Regions from separate parts of the Paraburkholderia strydomiana genome, predicted to be linked through region 2. Evidence: predicted binding sites of a transcription regulator. Region 2 holds the regulator's gene; the other holds the start of a gene.

Region 1 (10,532 bases), on a different contig from region 2:
AGAGTTGGATTGAACTTCGTTTCCGCTACCGTCCAACATGCCGGGCGCATTGCCCCTGCCTTCTTGGCGGGCCGCCCCGTTGTCTGGCGATGCCGGGCGGTCAGCTGGGCGTGGCGCATAGCCATACCAGCGCGGGTAAAACTTCTGCACTGCCTCCCCGTCGAAACGCAGCGCCTGGCAGCGTCCCAACTGGAATGGCGGTTTGTCGTTTAAACGTTCGGCGGTACCGTCGGCCGACTCATTTTCTGAACTGGCGCTCGCGCCTGCCGCCTTGTCACCGGTATCCCACACGTCGCCGGCGAACGCCTGGATAGCAGCGGTCGGCAGGATCGCGCACAACTCGGTGAGATGCGTGCAACCAGCCGTGCCGGCCAGCAAACGGGCAGCATCGCGACGGAAGTTGTGAAGGAGATTGAGCCCGATGAGGGCACGGTAGGCAGGATTGCTGGCTTGGCATAGCCCGGGATAGGGCACCCAGTCGGACGACGCCTCGGCGTCGACGACATTGAGCTTGCGATCGATGGTGATGCGAAGCCAGAGTTCATGGATCGGTTGACCATTGGGCCGGACGCCCGACGCAAGCGCCACATCGCGTGGCTTTTCGTCGGTCAAGCACGCTTCCACATCCCACAGGCCATCGGCTCGCTCAAAAGCTTCCGCTCTGATTGCGCGGCGATGGCGCAATTGACGGGGCACTGGCGAGGAAAGCGGCATGCGGAAAGGAAAGGCCGAATTGGAAAACGCGTGAATTTTAGCATACTGGGTATTTGAGACAGCCTCGAATGCGGCGAAACGGCCTGCAGGCCGCCCAGAGCCGGTTTCGTGCTCGACGATCCTGCGCGCGGTCGCGGACTACTCCCCGGCTTGCGCCTATTCACCGCTCCATTCTTCGTCGATGCCTTTGAGGATTTTGCCGATCGTGGCGCCCGAAAAACCGCGCGATGCGAAAAAGCGCGCCTGCTTCGCGCGCTCGGCCGGTGTCTGTGGAAGTTCGCCGAACTTCTTGCGCCACACCGCTTGGGCACGCGCAAGCTCCGTTTCGCGCAATTGGGCACTCGCCTCTTCGACTAGCGTTTGGTCGACAGAATGCTGCTTCAATTCGCCGACGATCCGGCTCGTGCCCATTCGCGACGACCGGCGATGAATCAGACTTTCGGTGAAACGCGAATCGGACAGCCAGTTCTCGGCTTCCAGCGTATCAAGCAGCGTATCGAGCGAGTCGTTCTCTTCGACGAACGGCTTCAGCTTACGTGCAAGTTCGCTGCGGCTATATTCGCGACGAGACAGATAGCCGAGCGCGCGCCCCTTAAGCGAACGTGCGGGACGCTGGGATTTTTTCGCTTCGTTTTGCCCGGACTTCGCGTCGGCGGATGCTCGGCGTGAGTCACGTGAGCGGCTATACGTGGGCTCGGTAGCCGTGGCATTTCCTGCAGTCTCGAATGGGTCCGAGAAATCTGCGGAATTTGGGCTAGCAGGCGGTTTGTGAGACTGGGCGCGCCGCGGGCCACGGCCCGCAGCGCGATCATGCGCGTCGAACGATTCGGACGGATCGACCGAATCGTTCTCGTCATTACGCGGGCCGCCCGCGTTGCGTCCGCTATCGGACAGTGGCCGGCCCTTGCGTATCACGTAATGGTTACTCTTCTTCGCCCGCGACTTCTGCGCCTGCGCCGGTCACCGCTTCAGCCATTGCATTCACGCCGAGCGATTCGCGGATACGGTTCTCGATTTCACGAGCGATGTCCGGATTCTCGCGCAGGAATTCGCGCGCGTTGTCCTTACCCTGGCCGATACGCTCACCGTTATAGCTGTACCACGCGCCGGCCTTGTCGACGATCTTGGCTTGCACGCCCAAGTCGATGACTTCGCCCTGACGCGAAATACCCTCGCCATACAGGATGTCGAAAATCGCCTCGCGGAACGGTGGGGACACCTTGTTCTTGACCACCTTCACGCGCGTTTCGTTGCCGATCACTTCGTCGTTCTTCTTGATCGAACCAATGCGGCGAATATCCAGACGCACCGACGCGTAGAACTTCAGCGCGTTACCACCCGTAGTGGTTTCCGGGTTGCCGAACATCACGCCGATCTTCATGCGGATCTGGTTGATGAAGATCACGAGGCAATTCGTGCGCTTGATCGTGCCAGTGAGTTTGCGCAGCGCCTGCGACATGAGACGCGCTTGCAGGCCCGGCAGCGAATCGCCCATTTCGCCTTCGATTTCAGCCTTCGGCACGAGCGCCGCGACCGAGTCGATCACGATCATGTCGATCGAGCCCGAACGCACCAGTGCGTCGGCAATTTCCAACGCCTGTTCACCCGTGTCCGGTTGCGAAACCAGCAGGTCGTTCACGTTCACGCCGAGCTTGCCCGCATACTGGATATCCAGCGCGTGTTCCGCGTCGATAAACGCTGCCGTGCCGCCCAGCTTTTGCATTTCAGCAATAACTTGCAGCGTCAACGTGGTTTTACCCGACGACTCCGGACCGTAAATTTCAACCACGCGGCCACGCGGCAAACCGCCGACGCCAAGTGCGATGTCGAGGCCGAGCGATCCCGTTGAAACGACCTGGATGTCTTCGACTACCTCACCTGCGCCGAGCCGCATGACCGACCCTTTGCCGAACTGCTTTTCGATCTGCGCGAGGGCGGCAGCGAGTGCCTTGCTCTTTTCAGCAGTCAGTCCAGCCGAGCCTTTCTTGCTTTCTTCCATGAATCGTCCTTTGCTATGATGAACGGCGTCTGAGGCAGATGTGCGGCCCACCTTTTGAAGGACAGCACACGAAACCCAGACACTGTATAAAAAAACAGTGGTTTTGGCAAGCGCGATTCTCATGCGAACGCGCATGTTTACCGCCGCGCTGCCCAAACCACCCACAATAATTTTCGGAGACCGCTGTGCGCCGCGGGGACACCCGAGGTGCCGGCCAAGCCTTGAGCTGGCGCACCATGCGAATTCTGATTGCCGAAGACGACAGCATACTCGCGGACGGTCTGGTTCGATCACTCCGCCAATCGGCCTATGCTGTCGATCACGTGAAGAGCGGCGTTGAGGCCGATACGGCGCTGTCCATGCAAAGTTTCGACCTGCTGATTCTCGATCTCGGCCTGCCGCGCATGTCCGGACTCGAGGTGCTACGCCGCCTGCGCGCTCGCAACTCCAATCTGCCCGTACTGATCCTGACCGCTGCGGACAGCGTCGACGAACGGGTCAAAGGCCTCGATCTCGGCGCCGACGACTACATGGCCAAGCCGTTCGCGCTCAACGAACTCGAAGCGCGGGTGCGCGCGCTGACGCGGCGCGGTGCGGGCGGCGGCCCGACGGTCGTGCGGCACGGTTCGCTGTCTTTCGACCAGGTGGGCCGGATCGCCTATATCAACGAGCAGGTGATCGAGCTTTCGGCGCGCGAGCTCGGACTGCTCGAAGTACTGCTGCAGCGAATCGGGCGTCTGGTTTCGAAGGAGCAACTCGTCGATCATCTGTGCGAATGGGGCGAGGAAGTCAGCAACAACGCGATCGAGGTATACGTGCACCGGCTGCGCAAGAAAATCGAGCCGAGCGGTGTGCGCATCATTACCGTGCGCGGGCTCGGTTACTGTCTCGAGAAGGCGGTCGCGCCCGCAAACCTCAGTACGAACGCCGCCGCGTCGGCGCCCGCTGAGCCCGAACCCGAGCCGCCTTCTTCGCCTTCATCGCCGCAGTCAGACGGGATGCCGGCGAGCCACCACTACAAATAGAGCACACCCATGTCCGCACGCGCCGATCGCGCGACGGCCCGCGCGGCGGATCTCGACGAGGCGCGCGACGAGCGCTACGCCAATCCGTTCGCTCCGCCCGACGAAACCGAAGCCGCCGCCGAGGCCCGCCCGCGCTCGCTATTCGGTGAAATTCTCGACTGGATGCTCGCGCCGCTGTTGTTGCTGTGGCCGATGAGTCTCGCGGTGACTTATCTGGTCGCCAAGTCGATCGCGAACGGACCGTTCGACCGCGCGCTCGAAACCGACGCCTATGTGCTCGCGCGCCAGATCCACCCGGTCAACGGCGTGGCCGAACTGACGCTGCCCGACTCCACACGCGACTTTTTACGCACGGACAACGTCGACAGTGTTTTCTATCAAGTGCTCGGCACGCGAGGCGAACTGGTGGCCGGCGAGCGCGACATGCCGCTGCCGCACGAAGAAGACCGGCCGCAACCGGGGCTCGTCGCATTTCGCGACGACATGCTGCGCGGCAACGACATCCGCGTGGCCTATACGACGGTCGAGTTTCCGCAGACGCCCGGCGCTGAGCCCGTGCTCGTTCAGGTCGCCGAGACGCTCGACAAACGCAGTCAGCTTGCCAACGACATCATCAAAGGCGTGATCCTGCCGCAGTTCGTGATCCTGCCGCTCGCCATCCTGCTCGTGTGGTTCGGCCTGTCGCGTGGTCTCGCGCCGCTGCACGCATTGCAGGCGCATATCCGCGCGCGGCGCCCCGACGATCTGTCGCCGCTGGAAGCGCGTCGCGCGCCTCCGGAAATCGAGCCCCTCGTCACGTCGTTCAACGATCTGCTGACGCGCCTCGAACAGAACATGGAATTGCAGAAGCGCTTCATCGCCGACGCCGCGCATCAGATGAAAACGCCGCTTGCCGGCCTGCGGACCCAGGCGGAGCTGGCGTTGCGGCAGGACGCGTCGGCGGAAGTGCACCGCTCGCTCGAGCAGATCGCGACGAGTTCGGAACACGCGGCCCGCCTCGTCACGCAGTTGCTGGCGCTCGCTCGCGCGGAAAACCGCATGTCCGGACAGATTTTCACGCCGGTGGAAGTGACAGAAGTGGCCCGCAACGCCGTGCGCGACTGGGTGCAGGCCGCGTTCGCCAAACAGATGGATCTCGGCTACGAAGCGCCGGACGAGCCCGTCGAAGTCGAAGGCAATCCCGTCATGCTGCGCGAAATGTTGTCGAATCTCATCGACAACGCCATTCGCTACACGCCGGCGGGCGGCCGCATCACGGTCAGGGTGAGACACGAGAAAGCCGCTCGGCTCGTGCATCTGGAAGTGGAAGATACAGGCCTCGGCATTCCAGTGGCCGAACGTTCGCGAGTGATCGAACGGTTCTACCGGATTCTCGGCCGTGAGGGCGACGGCAGTGGCCTCGGGCTTGCGATCGTTCGCGAGATTGCGACGATGCACGGCGGCGAGCTGACTATCGACGACAACATCTATCAGAACTCTCCGCGGCTCGCAGGCACGCTCGTACGTGTCAGTTTGCATGTGCTGGAACGGGGCAGGACTTACCCTAACGCGAACTGACCGCGACGGGCGCCAGATAGCGAGATAGGCGGCGTTCATGCCACGCGAGGCGACGTTGCATGCCAGTTGACGGATGTTCACGACATTCCGCCGGCGCATCAAAAGCTGCGGCAGCAGCCCTTCATGTCAGAAGGCCGTAAGTTTTCACTCCAATAATCGGTTACACGGGAACGCCGCGGGCCGGCGCACCGCGTGCATATCAATATTGGAGACGACATATGGCTACCGTTGGCGGACACATTTCGCCCGTGCCCATGACGCGCGATGAGAAGCGGGTGATCTTCGCATCGTCGCTAGGTACGGTTTTCGAGTGGTACGACTTCTATCTGGCCGGTTCGCTCGCGGCCTTCATCAGCAAGAGCTTTTTCTCAGGCGTCAATCCGACTGCGGGCTTCATCTTCACGCTGCTCAGTTTCGCCGCGGGCTTCGCAGTCCGGCCGTTCGGTGCGGTGGTGTTCGGACGGCTCGGCGATATGGTCGGCCGCAAGTACACGTTCCTTGTCACGATCGTGATCATGGGTCTGTCGACCTTCCTGGTCGGCTTCCTGCCCGGCTATGCGGCGATCGGCATTGCTTCGCCGGTGATTTTCATCGCGATGCGCATGCTGCAAGGCCTCGCACTCGGCGGCGAATATGGCGGCGCTGCAACCTATGTGGCCGAACACGCGCCGCCGGGACGTCGCGGCTTCTACACCGCGTGGATCCAGACGACTGCCACGCTCGGCCTGTTCCTCTCGCTGCTGGTCATTCTCGGCGTGCGCACGGCAATGGGCGAAGACGCGTTCGGCGCGTGGGGCTGGCGAATTCCGTTCATCGCGTCGATCCTCCTGCTGGGCGTTTCGGTGTGGATCCGGTTGCAGTTGCACGAATCGCCGGTCTTCGAGCGCATCAAAGCAGAAGGGAAGACGTCCAAGGCACCGCTCTCCGAGGCTTTCGGCCAGTGGAAGAACCTGAAGGTCGTGATCCTCGCGCTGATCGGGCTGACCGCCGGCCAGGCCGTGGTCTGGTACACGGGCCAGTTCTACACGCTGTTCTTCCTGACGCAGACGCTGAAGGTGGACGGCGCGACGGCCAACATCATGATCGCCATTGCGCTTCTGATCGGCACGCCCTTCTTCCTGTTCTTCGGCTCGCTGTCGGACCGGATCGGCCGCAAGCCGATCATCATGGCCGGCCTGCTGATCGCGGCACTCACGTACTTCCCGCTGTTCAAGGCGCTGACGCACTATGTCAACCCGGCGCTTGAAACGGCCACGGCGAAGGCGCCGATCGTGGTGATCGCGAACCCGGACGAATGCTCGTTCCAGTTCAATCCGGTCGGCACGTCGAAGTTCACGAGTTCGTGCGACATCGCGAAGAGCGCGCTTTCGAAGTCAGGCTTGAACTACGAAAACGTCGCGGCTCCGGTGGGCACGCTTGCGCAGATCAAGGTCGGCGATACGGTGGTCTCCACCTATGACGGCAAAGCCGCCGACGCCAAAGATCAGGGGAAGGTGTTCGACAAGTCGCTTTCGACGACGCTGAAGTCCGCCGGCTATCCGCCGAAGGCCGATTCTTCGCAGATCAACTGGCCGATGAGCGTGGTGATTCTGACGATCCTCGTGATCTACGTGACGATGGTCTACGGACCAATCGCGGCGATGCTGGTCGAGATGTTCCCCACGCGAATCCGCTATACGTCGATGTCGCTTCCGTATCACATCGGCAACGGCTGGTTCGGCGGCTTCTTGCCGGCCACGGCGTTTGCGATCGTCGCGGCGAAGGGCAATATCTACTCGGGCTTGTGGTATCCGATCGTGATCGCGCTCATTACCTTCGTGATCGGCATGCTGTTCGTCCGTGAAACCAAAGACTCGGACATCTACGCAAAGGATTGAGGCGCCCTGCCCGGGCGGCAACTGAAAAAGTTGGGCGCCGGGGGTTGACAGCCCCCGGTGCTATCCTCATAATCTCGCTTCTTTCGGCGAATTAGCTCAGTTGGTTAGAGCGACGGAATCATAATCCGCAGGTCCGGGGTTCGAGTCCCTGATTCGCCACCAGTTGCAAGAAAAAGCCGCTGATCCGCAAGGTTCAGCGGCTTTTTTGTTTTACACCCGCAACTTCAAGGAGGTTTCTTGATGACGTTCCGCACCGCCGCGCGCGCCGTGGCTGCCGTATCGATCGCGCTTCTCGGCGCCGCTTCCGCAGCTGCCGTTCTGGCGCAATCGACCGACAATCAGTGGCGAGCAAGTCAGACCACGTTGTCGACACTCCTGCAAAACGGCTACAAGATCGTCGCCGTCGTCAATACGCCTCGCGGCGCGGGCGGTCCCGCCGACACGATCTTCGTGCAGCGCGATCAAAGCGCTTTCAAGTGCATCGATCCACAAGCGCCGGAAGCGGGCAAAACCGCGCCGGGCTGCTATGAACTTGCGCCGCCGTCGGGCACGGCTACAGGCTCCGAAGCGAAATAGCACGCGACCGGAAGCGGCTGCGCCAGTTGCGTCGTTGACACCCGGCGCTGGCGGTCACTTCGACGCCGTTCAACCCCGCCGTTCCAGTCGAAAATTCGCCAGCGGCTCGAACCGCGGCATGCCGGCATTGAAATGCATGAACCACGCAGTTGGCGTCAATGGTCGCTTATCTAAACGACCTCACGCTGACATTCATCGCCGCGAAGCTGCCGGTCTCCGTCTACTGACACTCCACCAGACGCATAAGACGCAAGAAGCCTCGACGGCACATGCGGCGATGAACCGGTCACGCCTCGATGCGGGCGCGCGTCACGCTGAGCAGGCGCGCCATTGCGTCGCGCGCCCTGTGCGCGTCGCGGTCGCGAATCGCCTCGAACACCGCCGTATGTTCGGCGAGCGAAGCGTTGAAGACGTCCGCACGTTTCGCATTCAGCCGAAGCTGCGCCTCGAGCGTGCGCTCGATCAGCGTGCCCAGCGGTATCAGCAGTTCATTGCTGCACGCAATCAACACGCTCAGGTGAAATTGCAGATCGGCCCGCACCCATTCATCGACGTTACGCGCACCGGTCATCGCGGCGTGAGCGGCTGCAAGTGCGCCGAATGTCTCGTCGGAATGTGAAGCGGCCGCGAGACCCGCGGCATACGGCTCGATCATCTCCCGCATTTCCTGCAGCTTGAGCGCGAACTGCATCGGCTCGGCGACGCGCGAATACCAGTCGAGCACGTCGACATCGAGCAGATTCCACGCGTGCCGTGGCCGCACCCGCGTGCCTACGCGCGGGCGCGATTCGATCAACCCTTTCGACGTCAGCGTGCGTAGCGCCTCGCGTAACACCGTGCGGCTCACGCCAAACGCGTCCATTAGCTCCGCCTCACGCGGCAGAATCGAATCGGGCGCGTAATCGCCGCGCAATATCGCAGTAGCCAGCCTGTGGGCGACGCGCCCATGCAGATCGTGCTGAATAGGTTCCTCCTTGCGGCGAGGCCGCTCAACATGTGGCGAATAGTACTATTAATAGTACTGTAGCGGCCTTTTGTTGTAGCATGAGGATCCTCGAAAATTTGGCATGCGATCGGAGACGCACACTATGAAAATCACCAAGCTCGAAACTTTCATCGTTCCACCGCGCTGGTGCTTCCTGAAGATCGAGACCGACGAAGGCATCGTCGGCTGGGGCGAGCCGGTGGTCGAGGGCCGCGCGCATACGGTCGCGGCAGCGGTCGAGGAGTTGTCGGACTATCTGATCGGCAAAGACCCGCTTCTGATCGAAGACCACTGGCAGGTCATGTATCGCGCAGGGTTCTATCGCGGCGGTCCGATCACGATGAGCGCGATTGCCGGCGTCGACCAGGCACTGTGGGACATCAAGGGCAAGCATCACGGCGTGCCGGTGCACGCGCTGCTCGGCGGCCAGGTGCGTGACCGGATCAAGGTGTATTCGTGGATCGGCGGCGATCGTCCGAGCGACGTCGCGAACAACGCGCGCGCCGTGGTTGAACGGGGCTTCAAGGCCGTCAAGATGAACGGCTCAGAAGAGCTACAGATCATCGACACCTTCGACAAGGTGCAAGGCGTCATCAACAACGTCGCGGCCGTGCGCGAGGCGGTAGGGCCGAACATCGGCATCGGCGTGGACTTTCATGGCCGCGTGCATAAGCCCATGGCCAAGGTGCTGGCGAAAGAACTCGACCCGTACAAACTGCTCTTCATCGAAGAGCCAGTGCTTTCGGAAAATGCAGAAGCGCTGCGCGACATCGTCAATCAGACGAACACGCCGATTGCACTGGGCGAGCGTCTTTATTCGCGCTGGGACTTCAAGCACATTCTGTCCGGCGGCTACGTCGACATCATCCAGCCGGACGCGTCGCACGCGGGCGGGATCACCGAGTGCCGCAAGATCGCGTCGATGGCCGAAGCCTACGACGTCGCGCTCGCGCTGCACTGTCCGCTCGGCCCGATTGCACTGGCAACTTGTCTGCAGATCGACGCCGTGAGCTACAACGCGTTTATCCAGGAACAAAGCCTCGGGATTCACTACAACCAGGGCAATGACCTGCTCGACTACATCAAGAACCCCGAAGTCTTCAAATACGAAGACGGCTTCGTGTCGATTCCGCAAGGTCCGGGCCTCGGAATCGAAGTGAACGAGGAGAAAGTACGCGAGATGGCGAAGGTCGGCCACCGCTGGCGCAATCCGGTCTGGCGTCACGCGGACGGCAGCGTCGCCGAGTGGTAATCGCTTCACTCGCTTGCTGACGGACGCCGCCTTCGGGCGGCGTTCTCTTTTGGGCACCGTGACAGATTACGGCGCTACGACTTGCGTCGCCCCGGCCTTGCCCGAAAGGCTTGCTTGCCCTTTGTTCGGCATCAGACAGATGTATGGCCTGCTCCTTGCTGAAATGCGTCCGAACAACGAATGCATCGGGGAGTCTCATGGGCGAATTCATTCCGGATTATCTGCTGCGCGAGCAGGCGGCCGTCGGCGCGCTGGTGCTATTCGGCGTGCTTCGCGTGATCGGCGCGGCCGTTGCCTATGAACGCGGCTGGCGCATCGCGGCGATTGAAAAATGGTTTGTCGTCGCCGCCGTCGTGTACTGCATCCCCCAGCTTTTCGATCTGCTCATGCATGTCTACGGCGCCCATGCGGCAGCAGCGGAACTCGAAGGCAAAGTAGCTGGCTGCGCAATTGCGCTATTTTGTGCGCCGATTCTCGGTCATCGGCTGGGACTCGAATGAATTGGTCGATCGGCCGAATGCTCGACACGCGGTTGTTCACTTGAGTT
Region 2 (10,532 bases):
GGCCGGGCAGGTCGGCTATCAGGCGACCCTTGTACTTGCCGTAGGGCATCACACGCGTGACCAGCAGTTCGAGGTGTTCGGGATTCATCGTGATGCACCGGCGCAAGGAATGTTGGGCGAGGCGCGCTTGCACTGCACGCCAGCACGGCATTCTAGCCGTGCTGCAGGCATCGCGCGGGCATGGTAACTTGAGCGGTTTATGTTCATATAACTAACAAGGAAAGCTTCCATGGAATACCGCAGACTCGGCGATTCGGATGTACAGGTCAGCCTGATCGGACTCGGCACCATGACGTGGGGCGAGCAGAACACAGAGCAGGACGCGCACGCTCAAATCGACTACGCGCTCGACCATGGCGTCAACCTGATCGATACCGCAGAGATGTATCCGGTGCCGCCGCGCGCCGAGACGCAAGGTTCGACCGAGCGATTTATCGGCACTTGGCTCGCGAAGCATCGCAGCGCGCGCGAGAAAATCGTGCTCGCTACGAAGATTGCGGGCCCCGCGCGCCAGCCGCATAACCCGCGACATATCCGCGGCGAGACCAACCAGTTCGACCGTAAAAACCTCACTGAGGCGCTGAACGACAGCCTGAAGCGCCTGCAAACGGACTACGTCGATCTGTACCAGTTGCACTGGCCGGACCGCAATACGATGACGTTTGGCCGTCCGGCCTATCCGTGGGTCGACGACGAATACACCGTGCCTATCGACGAAACGCTGTCCGTGCTCGCCGACTTCGTCAAGGCGGGCAAGGTGCGCCATGTGGGCGTATCGAACGAAACGCCGTGGGGCGTCGCGCAGTTCCTGCGCGCGTCGGAAAAGCTCGGCTTGCCGCGTATCGTCAGCATCCAGAACCCGTACAGTCTGCTCAACCGCACTTACGAGGTGGGGCTCTCCGAGTACGCGCACCGCGACAACATCGGCCTGCTCGCGTATTCGCCGCTGGCGTTCGGCTGGCTGTCCGGCAAGTACGAAGGCGGCGCGCGGCCGGCTGGCGCACGCATATCGCTCTTCGAGCGCTTCCAGCGTTACAGCAAGCCCCAGGCGATCCAGGCCACCACGCGTTACGTCGAACTGGCAAAGCGCCATCGCATGTCGCCGGCCCAGTTGGCGCTTGCCTTCGTCAATAGCCGGCCGTTCGTCACGAGCAATCTGATTGGCGCGACCTCGCTCGATCAGTTGAAGGAGAACATTGCGAGCGTCGACGTAAAGCTGTCTCAGGACGTGCTCGATGAAATCGACGCACTGCATCAGCTGCAGCCGAATCCGGCGCCTTGAGTTCGCTGGGACATGCAACGAAAGGCAAATGTCCCTCCCTGTCGGCAAATCACGACCTAAACTGTGGTGAGCAGGACGGGCTTCTGCCTTCGTGTCGTGCTTTTGCGCGTGGCGCGGCGCGCACGAATGGTAGGATGCAGCCCGGAAAATCGGCAGCGGCGGCGGGTTTTCAGCCGCACTGTTCACACTCGGCGATAGCACTCAGGACATCGAATGGCGCAACAAAAAACGAACCCAAAACTCGAGCAGGCGCTGACGCGCGGGGACCTTGCGATCCGTCAGGCGAATTCGGCGCGGGCCACCGCGCTGCTGCGCGCGCTAGCCAAAATGATCGTTGATGCTTCGGCGACGATCGGCGTCGAAGCATTCACACTGATTCCGGACGGCGACAAGATTTACGATCCGGCCGACGGTCTCTGGCCGCAAGAACTGCAGATTTCGCTCGACGGTCCGGTCGAGGACGCCGATCCGGACGAGATCCGCACCGTGCGGCTGATTGCCGACGATCCGGGCACGATGTTCCGGGTGGAATGGCAGCGTGCCGATGGCAAGATCGGCCGTCACGAAGGCGGCCCGTTTGCAACAGTCGCGTTCATCTCGGACGTCGACATTCCCTGGACCGACGAAGAGGACTGAGCTCGCGTCCGTGCAGCAAATTCATTCGTGGGCGCTGACCTATCGGGTCAGCCGCCCTCGAATTGTCCGCACCTCTCTGCCGCGCGGCACGAGTTACTTCAGCACGAGTTACTTCATCATCCGGCGCCGAAACAGCACGGCGGCGACGATAAACCCTCCTACCGCATAGCCCGCCAGCACGGCCGCGTGCCACAGGGCGTTGTCGAGCGGGCGACCAAGCATCGCAGGCCGTATCAGATCGACCGCGTGCGCCAGCGGCAGGACCTCGGCCGCACCACGCGCGGCGGCAGGCAACTGCGAGATCGGGAAGAACACGCCGGAGAGCAACAGCATCGGCGTCAACACTAGCGTTTGATAAAACATGAAAAAGTCGTACGACGGCGCGAGCGCGGTCACGACCATCGCGACACTTGCGAACGCGAGGCCGGTCAGCACGATCACGGGCAACGCGAGCAGCACCGACGGAAAACTGGCGTAGCCGAGCGCGCCCGCCACCAGCATGATCGCGGCGCCCGACAACACCGACTTGCTGGCCGCCCAGATCACTTCGCCAAGCACGATATCGCCGAGCGTCAACGGCGTGTGCATGATTGCTTCCCACGTGCGCTGCACGTGCATGCGCGAGAAGCCCGAATACATCGACTCGAAGCTCGCGGACATCATGACGCTCGACGCAACGGTGCCCGCTGCTAGGAAGGCGATATACGACACGCCGTCGACGCGGCCCACCATCAGCCCGAGACCGAAGCCGAGGCCGAACAGGTAGATCATCGGATCGGCGAGATTACCGAACATGGAGGCGAGCGCAAGCTTCTTCCACACAAGGTAGTTGCGGCGCCACACTGCGATCCAGTTGACCGCGTTCGCGGGCAACGCGGCGAAAGGGGCCTGCATGGGTGGCGTGGCTTCGTTGCTTCGATAAGTGCGTGCATCCATTGCGTGTCTCGTGCAGTGTCGATGGAAGTCAGTCCTGCATCTCGCGGCCCGTGAGACGCAGGAACACATCCTCGAGATTCGCCGGGCGGTGCAGATAGCGCAGGTCCGCTCGCTGCTTCAGTCGCGCATGCACTGGCCCGGCGTCGTTCACATAACAGAAGAGCGTCTCACCGCTGATCTCGGTTCGCTGTGCGAGCGGCGCAAGCTCATCGCGTAATGCGAACGGATCGGGGCCGAAAATCTCGATGACGTCGCAGCCGATTTCCGACTCGATCAGCTCCCTTGGCGCGCCTTCCGCAATCTTGCGTCCTTCTTCGATCACGCACAGCCGGTCGCATAGCCGCTCGGCTTCTTCCATGAAGTGGGTGGTCAACAAGATCGTCTTGCCACGCGCGAGCAGCGAGCGCAGTCGCTCCCAGATGAGATGCCGTGCCTGCGGGTCGAGGCCGGTAGTCGGCTCGTCCATGATCAGCACGTCTGGATCGTTGACGAGCGCCCGCGCGAGCGTGAGGCGCCGCTTCATGCCGCCCGACAGTTCGCTCACGCGCGCGTCGGCCTTGCTCTCCAGCCGCGCGAATTCCAGCAGCGACGGCACCATCGCGCGGCATTGCGCGGCGCTCAAGCCGAAGTAGCGGCCGAACACCAGCAGATTTTCGCGGACGGTAAAGTCGGGATCGAGGTTATCGAACTGCGGCACCACGCCCACGCGCGCCCGCGCGATGCGCGCCCGGCCGGGAATCGGCTCGCCGCACAGGCGGATCGAGCCGGCGTCCGGCGTGGCAATGCCGAGCAGCATGCGCAATGTGGTGGTCTTGCCGGCGCCGTTCGGTCCGAGCAGGCCGAAACACTCACCGACGTCGACATGAAACGACAGTCCGTCGACAACTTTCTTTTCGCCGTAACTTTTTTCAACCTGCTGGAAGTCGATAGCGGTGTCGGGCATGGATAGGGATCGAGGCTCAGGCAAAAGAGGCGAATCGACGGGAAGGCTGCTCATTCTAGGTCATCAGCCGGGAAATGGCGGTTTAAGGAGCGCCCCGCGCTGTGGGTTCTTGCACTGCCGCAAAGGCGTCGCCGGCGTTGTCCTCACCGAGTGTGCCTCGTATGCACAAGGCCGGGGCGTGCAGCAATCGCACTTAGCGTTTTCCATCCCTTGCAAGCTGAATTGCGGCGCACCATGATTGATTCAGACCGCGCTTTTGCGGAAAGGGGGAGAACGATGGCGAGCTACCAGAAAATCCTGCTGTGCTACGACGGCTCGCGCGAAGGCCGCAAGGCTCTGCGTTGCGGCGCCGACCTTGCGCTGGATCTGAAGGCGCAAACGCATCTGCTTTCGGTGGTGGACATGCGCTCGAGCATTGCGCAAAGCGCGGGCCTGCTGACGGACGTCGCGTGCGGAAGCTTCGAAAAGACCGCGCGGGACATCCTGCAAGAGGGCGTGGACTGGCTGACTGAGCGCGGTGTCAACGCGCAGGGTCACTTTGCGTTCGGCCATCCGATCGACGAGATCGCCAATCTTGCCAACGAGTTGCACGTTGACCTCGTGGTGGTGGGCCACCGTTGCCGCACGGGCTTGTCCCGATGGTGGATGGGTGCCGGCAACACACCGCTGCTCGACCGGGTGTCATGCAGCATTCTGGTCGCGTGCTCTTCAGCGCATGAGCAGCAGCAGGAAGCGGCCTGACGATGCGGTTCGGGTGCACGGCCACCCGCGCCAGGCGTGCAGCCTTCGTGCGGGTGGGTGCTCGTGAGCTTTGGTCCGGATGAACGCGGAGGACGGAGTAGCGGGCGGCGCATGCATTACGAGTGCATTGCGTCAGATCGGCCGCGTGCGCGTTCGATGTGTCAAGCCGCGCCTGGCGCTCACTCGTTCAGATTGACCGCCGCCAGCTTCCACGTGAAAAGACCCTCGCGCATGAAGATGGCGGAGTAACGCGCGTCCCCCGCACCGTGCTGGTATGTGACGGCGAACTCGTTGATGCCGCGATAGCCGGCCGTGGTTTGCGGCGGTTGCGGCGGTTGCGGAGGTTGCGGTGACGTGGGCCTGCTAACCGCGTTGCCGCTCGGATCACCCGTAGCGCCGCCGGGCGTGCTGCTGTCCGCGCCGGACGATCCGGGGGCGGGCGCATTGGCAGCGGGCGGATTGCCGGTGACCGGCGCGGCGTTGGGCCGCTCACCCGGCTCGCCGCGCGGCGGCATGCCGTTCAAAAGCGCAGCCACGCCGTCGGGTGTTGCATACGCGTCGACGAGCGGGCCGATCAACGCGACGCCAATCATCGCGCCGATCGCAGCCAACGGATTGCCGTTTCCGTGTGAGTCCAGCCGCCGCGTCAGCAAGCCGGTGACTTGCTGCTTCAGGCTCTCGCGCAACGCGGGAAAATCGACATACCGATTCACCGTCTGCGCGTCACGTGCGTCGGCGGCGCGTTTGAGGTTGTTGAGCGCGATATACGGGGAGGCATAAGCGAAGCCCAACGCCGCGATCAGCGCGATCACGATCAACGTGACGGTAAGCGTGACTGCAAGCGGACGGGCGCTGCGCTTCCTGGGTGTTGAAACTGCCATCGAGCGGAAATCTCCATCAGGTGTGATCTAACGTGGACCGCAACCGCGCTGAAACGATCCGTGCGCTGCCACAAACCATGTGAGCGACGCGCCCCACACCTCACAACTCATCAGGACTCGAAGACCGCTCCGTGGACGTTGGTTTCCTCGGCGATGCAACGGTCAATCATGCGGCACACCGCGTCTACAGTGCCGACCATGATGAGCCGCGACGGCCCGTGGTACACGCGCACCGGCGCACGGCGCTCCGGCTCGGCAGTATTGAGCCCCGAGTTCAGCGACACGCGGGCGAATGCGGGCAGTGACGACGGCAATGAAGACGGCAACGCGGCCTGCCGGTCGGACCCACGAGCGGGCGAGTCGAACAGCGACGCGGTAGCGGCCGTGGACGCTTCGATCAGTGAGCAAGGTACCAGCTTGCGCAGATGGCGCAGACGGCCGAACTGGCGAAACGGCAACAGGCGGGCAAGGCGTTCCATGAGTCTCTCCGGGCGATTCAACATGAGTACTGCTTTAGTCGGTGAGCAGGCGAACGGTTGGCTAATGACGCACTGAGCTTGTCGCTCATTAAGCCAAACCGTTGCTGTCAGAATTCGCCCGGGCGGATCAGCCCGACAGCGATGCCTTCCAGCGCGAAATCCGCGCTGCCTGTCTCAACGAAGATGTTCTCGTAATCGGGGTTCTCGGCAATCAACTCGATACCGTTCGCGCGGCGCTTAAGGCGCTTGACCGTGACGTCGTCGCCAAGCCGCGCAATGATGATCTGGCCGTCTTTGGCCTCGCTTCTTTTCTGCACCGCAAGCAGATCGCCGTCGAAGATACCCGCGTCGCGCATGGACAGCCCGCGCACCTTGAGCAGGTAGTCGGGCTTGCTCGAGAAGAGCGCCGGGTCGCACGCATAGTGTTGGGCGATATGTTCCTGCGCGAGGATCGGGCTACCGGCGGCAACCCGGCCGATAAGCGGCAGCGACAGCTGCATGATGCTGGCGTGCGGCAACGTGAACTGATGCGGCGCCTCGTCCGGGCCAGCAAGCAGGCGAATGCCGCGCGACGCGCCGGCCGCGAGTTCGATCACGCCCTTGCGTGCAAGCGCCCGCAGATGCTCTTCAGCCGAATTGGCCGAGCTGAAACCCAGTTCGGCGGCGATTTCCGCGCGAGTGGGCGGAAATCCGGTGCGCTCTATGGCCCGGCGAATCAGATCGAAAACCTGCTGCTGTCGTGCGGTGAGTTTGGTCATGGCGCCACTGTATGGATGAACAGGTGCCTGTATTTTTATACAGTATCCGGCGCAATTCAAGCTTTACTTTAAGTTTGCGGCTCGACCCCTCGCTGCAACGTCGTAAATCGACGTCAAGACATCCGTTTTCATGCCGCAACGCCTTATCTGGCTGTCATTACCACTTTTGCGTATTAAAAAATGAATAAACATTATTTTTAATGATGAAAGCCCCCGGATAGACTGGCCTCCAGTCGCTCATGTGCACGTGACCCGACGCAAAACAACACACGCTGTTTCAGCGCACCAACACGCGGAGAACTTGGCATGAACAATCACGAAGCGGGCCGGGCAGGCAGGAGCCGAAAACTTATCGCAGCGCTCGCGTTCGGCGCGGCAGCCGCGCTTGGCGTCCTTGGCGCGGCGGGCCAGGCGCAAGCCGCCGACACGACGCTGCTCAATGTGTCCTACGACCCCACTCGCGAGCTTTACCAGGATGTGAACCAGGCTTTCGCCAAAGAATGGAAGGCGAAGACCGGCGAGACCGTCACCTTCAAGCAGTCGCACGGCGGCTCGGGTGCTCAGGCGCGCTCGGTGCTCGACGGCTTGCAGGCCGACGTCGTGACGCTCGCGCTCGCTTATGACATCGACGCCATCGCGAACAAGGGTTTGATCGATAAAGGCTGGCAGAAGCGCTTGCCCGACAACGCGTCGCCGTACACGTCGACGATCGTGTTTCTGGTGCGCAAGGGCAATCCCAAGCACATCAAGGATTGGGACGATCTGACCAAACCCGGCGTGTCGATCGTGACGCCGAATCCGAAGACCTCGGGCGGCGCGCGCTGGAACTATCTCGCGGCATGGGCGTATGCAGCGCATCAGCCGGGCGGCAATGACCAGAAGGCCAAGGAGTTTGTCGGCAAGCTGTACAAGAATGCCGGCGTGCTCGATTCCGGAGCGCGCGGCGCGACCACCAGCTTCGTGCAACGCGGCATCGGCGACGTGCTGATTGCGTGGGAAAACGAGGCGTTCCTGTCGCTGAAGGAATTCGGTCCGGACAAGTTCGAAATCGTCGTGCCGTCCGTGAGCATTCTGGCCGAGCCGCCGGTAGCCGTGGTGGATAAGGTCGTCGACAAGCATGGCACGCGCAAGCTGGCCGAAGCGTATCTGAACTTCCTGTACAGCGAGCAGGGCCAGGAAATCGCCGCGAAGAACTTCTACCGTCCGCGTTCGAACAAGGTTCCGGCCGAACTGACCTCGAAGTTTCCGAAGCTGAAGCTGTACACGGTCGACGATTCGTTCGGCGGCTGGGCCAACGCGCAGAAGACGCACTTTGCCGACGGCGGCGTGTTCGATTCGATCTACCAGCCTCAGTAACACCGCCCAGGTCCGCGCTGCGGCAGGCGCGAACCGAGGCAACGCGACGCGCCACGGCGCGTCACTTTCCGGAGCGCGCCGCTGGCGCGCTTTTGGCCGATCAGGACCAGGCGGCCGGCAACACGAGCATCAACCGAAAGAGTATCGAGCATGACCACGTTGACCTTCCGCAAACCAAGCGCCTTGCCCGGTTTCGGCCTGACACTCGGCATCACGGTGGCTTATCTGAGCCTCGTGGTGCTGATTCCGCTCGCGGCGACTTTTCTGAAGACAGCCACCCTCGACTGGAGTCAGTTCGTGCGCGCCGTCAGCTCGCCGCGCGTGCTGGCCTCGTACCGGCTGACGTTCTTCTCCGCGCTCGGCGGCGCACTGATCAACGCGGTGTTCGGCTTTCTGGTCGCATGGGTGCTCGTGCGGTACAGGTTTCCGTTCAAGCGCATCGTCGACGCCGTAGTCGATCTGCCGTTCGCACTGCCCACGTCGGTGGCCGGCATTTCGCTCGCGGCCGTGTACGCGGGCAACGGCTGGATTGGACAGTTCCTGGAGCCGCTCGGTCTGAAGGTCGCCTTTACGCCGGTGGGCGTGCTCGTCGCGCTGACCTTTATCGGTTTGCCGTTCGTCGTGCGCACGGTGCAGCCGGTGCTCGAAGAGTTCGAGCGCGAGCAGGAAGAGGCTGCCGCTTGCCTCGGCGCATCGCGCTGGCTGACGTTTCGCCGCGTGGTGTTGCCGGCCGTGTTGCCGGCGCTGTTGACGGGCTTTGCGCTCGCCTTCGCGCGCGCACTCGGCGAATACGGCTCGGTCATTTTCATTGCAGGCAATGTGCCGATGAAGTCGGAAATCACATCGCTGCTCATCATCACGAAGCTCGAGCAGTATGACTACGCCGGCGCGACGGCGCTTGCCGTCGTGATGCTCGTCGTCTCGTTCCTGATGCTGCTTTTCATCAATACGCTGCAGTGGTATCTGCAGCGCCGCACGAGCCGCGGCAACGCAGGTCCGGCGCCCAGCGCCGCGAGCGTTGCAAGCATTGGCGGAGGTGCGCAATGAGCCGCCATTCAGCAGGTCACGTCGATAACGCCGACGGCGTCACGCCGCACGCCGTGGCTCCGCGCGCGCCACTGAACATTGCGCGCCGGCCCGATCCGGTCACCGAACCGCCGCTTGTCCGCTGGATTCTGACCGGCATTGCGCTGCTGTTTCTTGGGCTCTTTCTCGTCGTGCCGCTCGTCGCCGTGTTTTATCAGGCGTTGAACAAGGGGCTTGGTTTTTATCTGGAGTCGCTCGCCGATCCGGATGCGCTGGCGGCCATCAAGCTGACGGCAATCACAGCGGGAATCGCCGTGCCGCTCAATCTGGTGTTCGGCCTCGCGGCTTCGTGGTGCATCGCGAAGTTCGAGTTTCGCGGCAAGGCGCTCCTCACCACGCTGATCGATCTGCCGTTCTCGGTCTCGCCCGTGATCTCGGGTCTCATCTACGTGTTGATGTTCGGCGCGCAAGGATGGTTCGGTCCGTGGCTGCAAGCGCATAACGTGCAGATCATCTTCGCCGTGCCCGGCATTGTGCTCGCAACGATCTTCGTGACGTTCCCGTTCGTCGCGCGCGAACTGATCCCGCTGATGCAGGCGCAAGGCAACGACGAAGAGGAAGCCGCGCATGTGCTCGGCGCGTCCGGCTGGCAGATCTTTCGCCGCGTCACGCTGCCCAATGTGAAATGGGGCCTGCTGTACGGCGTGATTCTGTGCAACGCCCGCGCGATGGGCGAGTTCGGCGCGGTGTCGGTCGTATCGGGCCATATTCGCGGCCAGACGGACACCATGCCGCTGCACGTCGAAATTCTCTACAACGAATACAACTTCTCGGCGGCGTTCGCCGTGGCGTCGGTGCTGGCCTTGCTCGCACTCGTGACGCTCGCACTGAAACTGCTCGCCGAGCGTCATATGTCGGCGGAACTGTCGGACGCCCGCGACGTGCCGGCGCACGCCGGACCCGTCACGCTGCCGTCCGCTTTGCCGTCGACCGCGCAGTCGCTGAACATGCAATCTTCGCAGCAACACCCGCTCAAGCAAGGAGAGCTGTAATGGGTATCACCGTACGTAACCTGCAGAAGCGCTTCGGCGATTTCGTCGCGCTCGATAACGTTTCGCTCGATTTTCCGCCGGGCGAACTGGTTGCGCTGCTCGGGCCCTCGGGGTGCGGCAAGACCACGTTGCTGCGCGTGATCGCGGGCCTTGAGTATGCGGACGGCGGGCAGGTCGTCCTGCAGGGCCAGGACGTCGCGACTGTCGGCGCGCGTGAGCGCGAAGTGGGTTTCGTGTTCCAGCACTACGCGCTGTTCCGTCATATGACGGTGTTCGAGAACGTGGCGTTCGGGCTGCGAGTGAAGCCGAGGAAGGAGCGCCCGTCGGAAGCGGTGATTCGCGAGAAGGTGCATGAGTTGCTCAAGCTCGTGCAACTCGACTGGCTCGCGCAGCGCTATCCGTCGGAATTGTCGGGCGGGCAGCGGCAGCGTATCGCGCTCGC

What was found. The regulator LexA, encoded in region 2, represses DNA repair genes until DNA is damaged. The targets are predictions, from matches to a motif close to ACTGTATNNNNATACAGT.
Region 1: the regulator LexA is predicted to act here: its motif matches at 2,795-2,812, upstream of recA (recombinase RecA).

Annotation. Positions count from the first base shown of each region.
Region 1 covers NZ_JAVDVL010000002.1:673,472-684,003, forward strand. Annotated here, with positions in the region: gene J2W46_RS08655 (DUF2889 domain-containing protein) at 1-714, opposite strand, end outside; gene recX (recombination regulator RecX) at 871-1,629, opposite strand; gene recA (recombinase RecA) at 1,637-2,713, opposite strand; gene J2W46_RS08670 (response regulator transcription factor) at 2,950-3,738, shown strand; gene J2W46_RS08675 (sensor histidine kinase) at 3,748-5,295, shown strand; gene J2W46_RS08680 (MFS transporter) at 5,514-7,172, shown strand; tRNA gene J2W46_RS08685 (tRNA-Met) at 7,258-7,334, shown strand; gene J2W46_RS08690 (hypothetical protein) at 7,413-7,748, shown strand; gene J2W46_RS08695 (FadR/GntR family transcriptional regulator) at 8,035-8,712, opposite strand; gene dgoD (galactonate dehydratase) at 8,837-9,985, shown strand; gene J2W46_RS08705 (hypothetical protein) at 10,183-10,485, shown strand.
Region 2 covers NZ_JAVDVL010000005.1:211,164-221,695, forward strand. Annotated here, with positions in the region: gene J2W46_RS16060 (DUF3820 family protein) at 1-88, opposite strand, end outside; gene J2W46_RS16065 (NADP(H)-dependent aldo-keto reductase) at 230-1,282, shown strand; gene J2W46_RS16070 (hypothetical protein) at 1,496-1,918, shown strand; gene J2W46_RS16075 (ABC transporter permease) at 2,027-2,854, opposite strand; gene nodI (nodulation factor ABC transporter ATP-binding protein NodI) at 2,883-3,797, opposite strand; gene J2W46_RS16085 (universal stress protein) at 4,074-4,538, shown strand; gene J2W46_RS16090 (DUF2939 domain-containing protein) at 4,718-5,419, opposite strand; gene J2W46_RS16095 (hypothetical protein) at 5,530-5,898, opposite strand; gene lexA (transcriptional repressor LexA) at 6,006-6,656, opposite strand; gene J2W46_RS16105 (sulfate ABC transporter substrate-binding protein) at 6,963-8,012, shown strand; gene cysT (sulfate ABC transporter permease subunit CysT) at 8,163-9,059, shown strand; gene cysW (sulfate ABC transporter permease subunit CysW) at 9,056-10,090, shown strand; gene J2W46_RS16120 (sulfate/molybdate ABC transporter ATP-binding protein) at 10,090-10,532, shown strand, end outside.